Regions from separate parts of the Cytobacillus sp. IB215665 genome, predicted to be linked through region 2. Evidence: a T-box and tRNA genes for the amino acid it is inferred to sense, from the RefSeq annotation. Region 2 holds a T-box; the other holds one or more tRNA genes.
The links. The T-box of region 2 lies ahead of ileS (isoleucine--tRNA ligase). A T-box ahead of a tRNA ligase gene usually reads a tRNA of that ligase, here a tRNA-Ile.
Positions count from the first base shown of each region.

Region 1: it has a tRNA-Ile gene. The T-box ahead of ileS (isoleucine--tRNA ligase) is inferred to sense a tRNA for this amino acid. The anticodon was not compared.

Region 1 covers NZ_JAXBME010000002.1:310,585-314,021, forward strand. The annotation lists gene SLH52_RS03485 (Na/Pi cotransporter family protein) at 1-1,293, shown strand, start outside; gene SLH52_RS03490 (DUF456 domain-containing protein) at 1,681-2,163, shown strand; tRNA gene SLH52_RS03495 (tRNA-Ile) at 2,209-2,282, shown strand; gene sodA (superoxide dismutase SodA) at 2,544-3,152, shown strand.
Region 2 covers NZ_JAXBME010000004.1:220,318-223,754, forward strand. The annotation lists gene SLH52_RS07380 (RNA-binding protein) at 1-387, shown strand, start outside; gene SLH52_RS07385 (DivIVA domain-containing protein) at 508-999, shown strand; T-box leader at 1,066-1,307, shown strand; gene ileS (isoleucine--tRNA ligase) at 1,686-3,437, shown strand, end outside.

The DNA of each region.
Region 1 (3,437 bases), on a different contig from region 2:
TACGCACTACCAATTATAGCCGCAGGTGCTCTCCTACTCTTTTTCTTTAAAAATAAGAAAATTCACAATTTTGGCCAAGTAGTATTTGGCTTTGGTGCACTTTTTTATGGTTTGAAACTAATGAGTTCGGGGATGAAACCACTACGTTCACTAGAATCATTTGCTGAGTTAACAGTAAACATGAGTGAAATTCCAATTCTTGGAGTTGCTATTGGAACAATATTTACTGTCATCGTGCAAAGTTCGAGTGCAACCATTGGGATATTGCAGGAATTGTATGGTCAAGGTCTGTTGGATTTAAACGCTGCATTGCCTGTTTTATTTGGTGATAATCTTGGTACAACGATCACTGCGATATTAGCTTCAATTGGAGCATCAGTTGCAGCTAGACGAGCTGCTTTAACACATGTGCTATTTAACTTGGTTGGAGCAACCATATTTCTAATTGGGTTGAAGCTCTATACACAATTGGTTATTATGCTACAAGAGGCATTTAATTTAAATCCAGAAATGACGATTGCATTCGCGCATGGAGCCTTTAATATAACGAATACGTTGATTCAATTACCGTTTATAGGTGTATTGGCATATATTGTAACAAAACTTATACCTGGTAATGATTCGGTAGTGGAATATAAAGCTAAGCATTTGGATCCTAACTTTATTGAGCAATCACCATCTATTGCATTAGGTCAAGCTAAAGAAGAAGTTGTTAGAATGGGTGAGTTTGCTACTCTAGGTTTAGAAGAGTCACATAAATATTTAAACAGCAATTTGCAGAAACATGCTGATCTATCTATGCAACTAGAGAGTGCCATCAATAATTTAGACCGGAAAATTACTGATTATTTAGTGTTACTCTCTTCAGCTTCATTGTCACAAAATGAATCAGAAGAGCACTCAGTGTTAATGGATACCGTACGAGATATTGAACGTATAGGTGATCATTTTGAAAATATTGTGGAGTTGGTTGACTATCAGCTATCAAATAAAGTGAAGATGACTGATTTAGCAAAAGCTGATTTAAAAGAAATGTTTGAATTAACCATTTCCACTGTGAAAGAAGCAATTCAATCTCTTGAAGAAAACGATAAAGATTTAGCAAGAGAAGTTGTGAAGAAAGAAGACAAGATTGATAAGATGGAACGAACATTGCGTAAAAAGCATATTTTACGATTAAATGAAGGCAAATGCACTGGACAAGCTGGTATTGTATTTGTAGACATCGTAAGTAATTTAGAACGTATAGGTGATCACGCTGTTAATATCGCTGAAGCGGTATTAGGAGAGTAAAAATAAGCATACAATCACAAAAGAGGTACGTTAGAAATCGAAATTAGATTTTTAACATACCTCTTTGTTTTACGCTATTTTCCATTTAATTGTTCTCGTGATAAGAAATATGCAAACAGTAAACTATAACCTAGGTATCTAGTCTCCTGAATAGCTGTAACAAACAAATATAAGTTCGTTTTTCTGTTGTAGATTCGTAAATTGTTCCGTTCTTGAGATTTAAGCAAGTATACATCTCCGTTCGTGGCATCTTGCTGATTTTATACCGTCCATATTTAGTAAAAATAGCAACAAAGTTTATGAACAGAGCCTTGTAAGTTAATTGACTAACATAAACGAACGATGCTAGTATGAAATTGCTATTAACAAGTATCAGGGGGCTTGGTGATGGAGTTATTAATTTGGATAATAGTGATTTGCTGTTTTATCGTTTCTTTTGTTGGTTTAATATATCCGATTATTCCAAGTGTACTTTTTATCGTAGCTGGTTTTTTAATTTATGGGTTTCTAATTAGCTTTGAGCAATTTTCAATGTTATTTTGGATGATCCAAGGAACGTTTGTTTTGTTATTATTTGGTGCTGATTATGCAGCAAATCTAATCGGTGTCAAAAAGCTAGGTGGAAGCCAAGCAGCTGTATGGGGCAGTACAATTGGCTTGTTAGTAGGACCTTTTGTAATACCAGTAGCTGGGATCATTCTCGGACCATTTCTAGGTGCTGTTGTAGCTGAGTTAGTTGTTCACAAGAAAAATGTTAAAGAGGCGACAAAAATTGGCTTAGGGTCATTATTTGGATTTTTAAGCGGTGTAGTGGCAAAAGGGTTCATCCAATTAATTATGATTACATATTTTTTATTTACTGCTTTGTAAAGAAAGATTTACAATGTTAGTATGGTAATATGGAGCTTTTGACATGGACCCTTAGCTCAGTTGGTTAGAGCTGACGGCTCATAACCGTCCGGTCGCAGGTTCGAGTCCTGCAGGGTCCATCTAAGCAAGCCTTTCATTAATATATTGAAGGCTTTTTTTGTTTGATTGAATGAGAAGAGTCAAAAATACATATAGTAAATTAGGGTTTGTTACAAGCAAATTAATTGAAATATTGTGGAAAATTTGCTAATCTATAAGCAACGAACTTAAGAAACATTCATGTTTAGTAATTATGAAAATGAATGTTGCCCAGTTCACATTTAGTGTTCAAAAGTCTATGATTGAACACTATTCATTACATAATTTGAGGAGGAATTATTATGGCATTTGAATTACCAAAATTACCTTATGAATATGATGCATTAGCACCTCACATTGACAAAGAAACGATGACAATTCATCACACAAAACATCACAATGCTTATGTAACAAATCTTAATGCTGCATTAGAAGGAAATGAAGAGCTTCTAAGCAAAAGCATTGAAGATCTAATGGGTAACTTAGACGCTGTTCCTGAAGCTGCTCGTACTGCAGTACGTAACAACGGTGGAGGTCATGCGAACCATAGCTTATTCTGGACGATTTTATCACCAAATGGTGGGGGCGCACCAACTGGTGAGCTTGCAGATGAGATAAACAATAAGTTCGGAAGCTTTGACAGCTTCAAAGAAGCGTTTGCAAAAGCTGGAGCTACTCGATTTGGTTCAGGTTGGGCATGGTTAGTTGTTAACAACGGTGAGCTAGAAGTGACGAGCACACCAAACCAAGATACACCACTTATGGATGGGAATACGCCAATTCTTGGATTAGATGTATGGGAGCATGCCTATTACTTAAACTATCAAAACCGTCGCCCAGATTACATTTCAGCTTTTTGGAATGTTGTAAATTGGGATGAAGTAGCAAAGCTTTATTCAGCTGCGAAATAAATAGTAAACACTCAAACAACAGAGGATACAATCTCTGTTGTTTTTTTGTTATAAAGTTTTATTTATGCTGTTTTTCGGCATAATTTATTGTCTTTCGTAATAAAAGCAACAGAGTTTACGAAAAAAGCTATTCTAATGTTGTTTAATAAAACCAATTTATGTTACGTTTATTTCCCAACCTATTAATAGTTGTGTTCATGTTTATGTTAAACCATAATTTATACAGCAACAGTCTTTGCCTGCTTCATATATGTCATTTTAAAAAGCCTATTTCTATATACATAA
Region 2 (3,437 bases):
GTTCAATTCGTCGTCGCAGAAGAGGTCGAAAACTATATACAAGTGAATCTCCAATCAGTTGGTAAGAGTAAAGTCTCAGTTAAAAGGATTAATTTATCAAGCATAGTAAACCGTAAGGAATTGTGGAGAGAAAATGTAACGACTGCATCCTCACTTCGTCTAGATATTATGATAGCAACAATATTCTCAATTTCTAGACAAAGAGCTCAACAGCTTATTAAAAATGGACTTGTTCGCATGAATTGGAAAACGATCGAGCAAACTTCATTTGAATGTAAAGAAGGGGATATCATCTCTGTACGTGGAGTTGGTAGAGGGAAACTTTTGTCAATAGAAGGTAAGACAAAAAAAGAAAAATGGCGAATTGTCGTGGGAATACAAAAATAAATTGGGATAAGAGCAGGAATTATTAATAATATGTCGAATAACTTAAAAAAACATTTACGTAGTGTATAACAAAAGTTTTTCGTCATAAAACATACATACGATTTTGTGGAGGTGGCACATGTGCCTTTAACACCATTAGATATTCATAATAAGGAATTTAGTAAAGGATTCCGAGGTTATGATGAAGATGAAGTAAATGAATTTTTAGATCAGGTTATTAAAGATTATGAAATTGTAATTAGACAAAAAAAAGAGTTAGAAGACAAGGTTACAGATTTAACTGAGAGAATAAACCATTTTACAAGTATTGAAGAAACACTCAATAAATCAATCGTTATTGCTCAAGAGACAGCAGAGGAAGTTAAAAGAAATGCTGAAAAGGAAGCAAAGTTAATTATTAAAGAAGCTGAAAAGAATGCTGACAGAATAATTAATGAATCACTTTCTAAATCTCGTAAGATTACCTTGGAAATAGAGGAATTGAAGAAGCAATCAAAAGTATTTAGAAATCGTTTTAAAATGCTTATAGAAGCTCAACTTGATATGCTTCAACATAACGATTGGGATAGTTTAATGGAGTATGAAGAAGATCCACAATCAGTTGTGAAATAGGAAAACTAGACTTGACTAACTGAAGCACGATAGCATATAATTTCTAAATATGTGTCATAACTTTAAATGTAGACGATGATAGGGACAGTAATTCTTTAACGAGTTTATTATAAAAAGCGAATCGAGGACGGTGGAAGCTCGATATAAACAAAAGGAATGAACATCACCCTTGAGTTCCTAGCTGAAATTATAAAGTAAGCAATGGCGTTTATTCACGTTACGAATAGAAAGCGGACTAATTGTTTTTTGTATTATAACAAGTAACAGTCTACAAGGGTGGTACCGCGGGAGACCTTCTCGTCCCTATTTAGGGATGAGAAGGTCTTTTTTTAGGTTCTTATCGCTACTTGGTGTTATGATAAGGCTTTTTTCGTACACTTTGTTGCTTTTTGTTACTTAAATTTGATTAACTAATGTGGATGATATGATTTTTATTGTTTGAAGAAAAGAAAAGAAAAGGTATCCATAACGTTAGTTATATTCATGTATAGCTCTTATTACGAAAAGCAACAATTAATGTGGAAACAGCTTCTTATAAAAAAGCCATCTATGTAACGTATTGTGCATACTAAAGAAGACAAGGTTTCACCACGAATGCTAGTTGTATGCTTTTATAGCGAAAAACAGTTACATATGGAAAACAGCTTTTTAATAATTATTTTATGTTAGTTTTGGAGGAATGGATAATGGAGTATAAAGATACCTTACTTATGCCGAAAACAAGCTTTCCAATGCGTGGAAATCTTCCGAATCGAGAGCCACAAATGCAACAGCAATGGGACGAGCAACATATATATGAAATGGTTCAAGAACGAACAAAAGATAGACCATTATTTGTATTACATGACGGCCCTCCATATGCAAATGGTGATATTCATATGGGGCATGCTTTAAACAAAATATTAAAAGATTTTATCGTACGCTATAAATCCATGAGCGGTTATAATGCGCCATATGTGCCAGGTTGGGATACTCATGGTTTACCTATAGAAACAGCACTAACAAAAAATAAAAAAATAAAACGTAAGGAAATGAGTGTTGCTGAATTTCGTAAGCTCTGTGAAGAATATGCGTATAAACAAATCAATAATCAACGCGAGCAATTTAAACGCTTAGGTGTTCGTGGAGATTGGGAAAATCCGTATATTACATTAGAGCCTGCTTATGAAGCACAACAAATTAAAGTATTTGGCGAAATGGCTAAAAAGGGTCTAATATATAAAGGCTTAAAGCCTGTCAATTGGTCACCATCAAGTGAATCAGCTCTTGCAGAAGCTGAGATTGAATATAAAGATAAAAGATCACCTTCTATTTATGTAGCATTTGAAGTGAAAGATGGGAAAGGGGTACTCCAAGGGGATGAAAAAATAATTATTTGGACAACGACACCTTGGACACTTCCTGCAAATCTTGGAATTACAGTTCATCCTGATCTTGATTATAGTATTGTTCAAGCAGATGGACAAAAATATGTTATTGCAACTGATTTACTAGAAGTTGTACAAAATGAAATTGGCTGGGAGAATACGACAACAGTAAAATCCATAAAAGGACATCTTTTAGAGAATGTCGTTGCTGCACATCCGTTTTATGAGCGTGATAGTCTTGTCATGTTAGGAGATCATGTAACGACAGATGCAGGTACTGGATGTGTTCATACTGCACCTGGTCATGGGGAAGATGACTTTATCGTAGGAAAAAAATACGGTTTAGACGTACTTTGCCCTGTAAATGAAATGGGTTATATGACTACTGAGGCACCAGGCTTTGAAGGGTTGTTCTATGATCAAGCGAATAAGCCAATTACTGAGAAATTAGAGGAAGTTGGAGCTTTACTCAAACTTACCTTTATCACTCATTCATATCCACATGACTGGAGAACAAAAAAGCCTACAATATTTAGAGCAACAGCACAATGGTTTGCTTCAATAGATAAAATACGAGAAGATTTACTTAACTCAGTAAAAGAAACAAAATGGGTGCCGGAATGGGGCGAAACCCGCTTGCATAACATGGTGAGAGATCGTGGGGATTGGTGTATTTCTAGACAACGTGCCTGGGGTGTACCTATTCCTGTGTTCTACGGGGAGAATGGAGAGCCTATTATTACAGATGAAACGATTGATCATGTATCGAACCTATTTAGAGAGCACGGCTCAAATATTTGGTTTGAACAAGATGCAAAAGGCTTGCTCCCAGAAGGCTTTTCACATCCTTCTAGTCCAAATGGAAAGTTTACAAAGGAACAAGACATAATGGATGTATGGTTTGATTCAGGATCTTCTCATCAAGCCGTTCTCCTCGAAAGAGACGATCTACAACGTCCAGCAGATTTGTATTTAGAAGGTTCTGACCAATATCGTGGTTGGTTTAATTCTTCCTTATCTACATCTGTTGCGGTTACTGGACATGCTCCATATAAAGGTGTATTGAGCCAT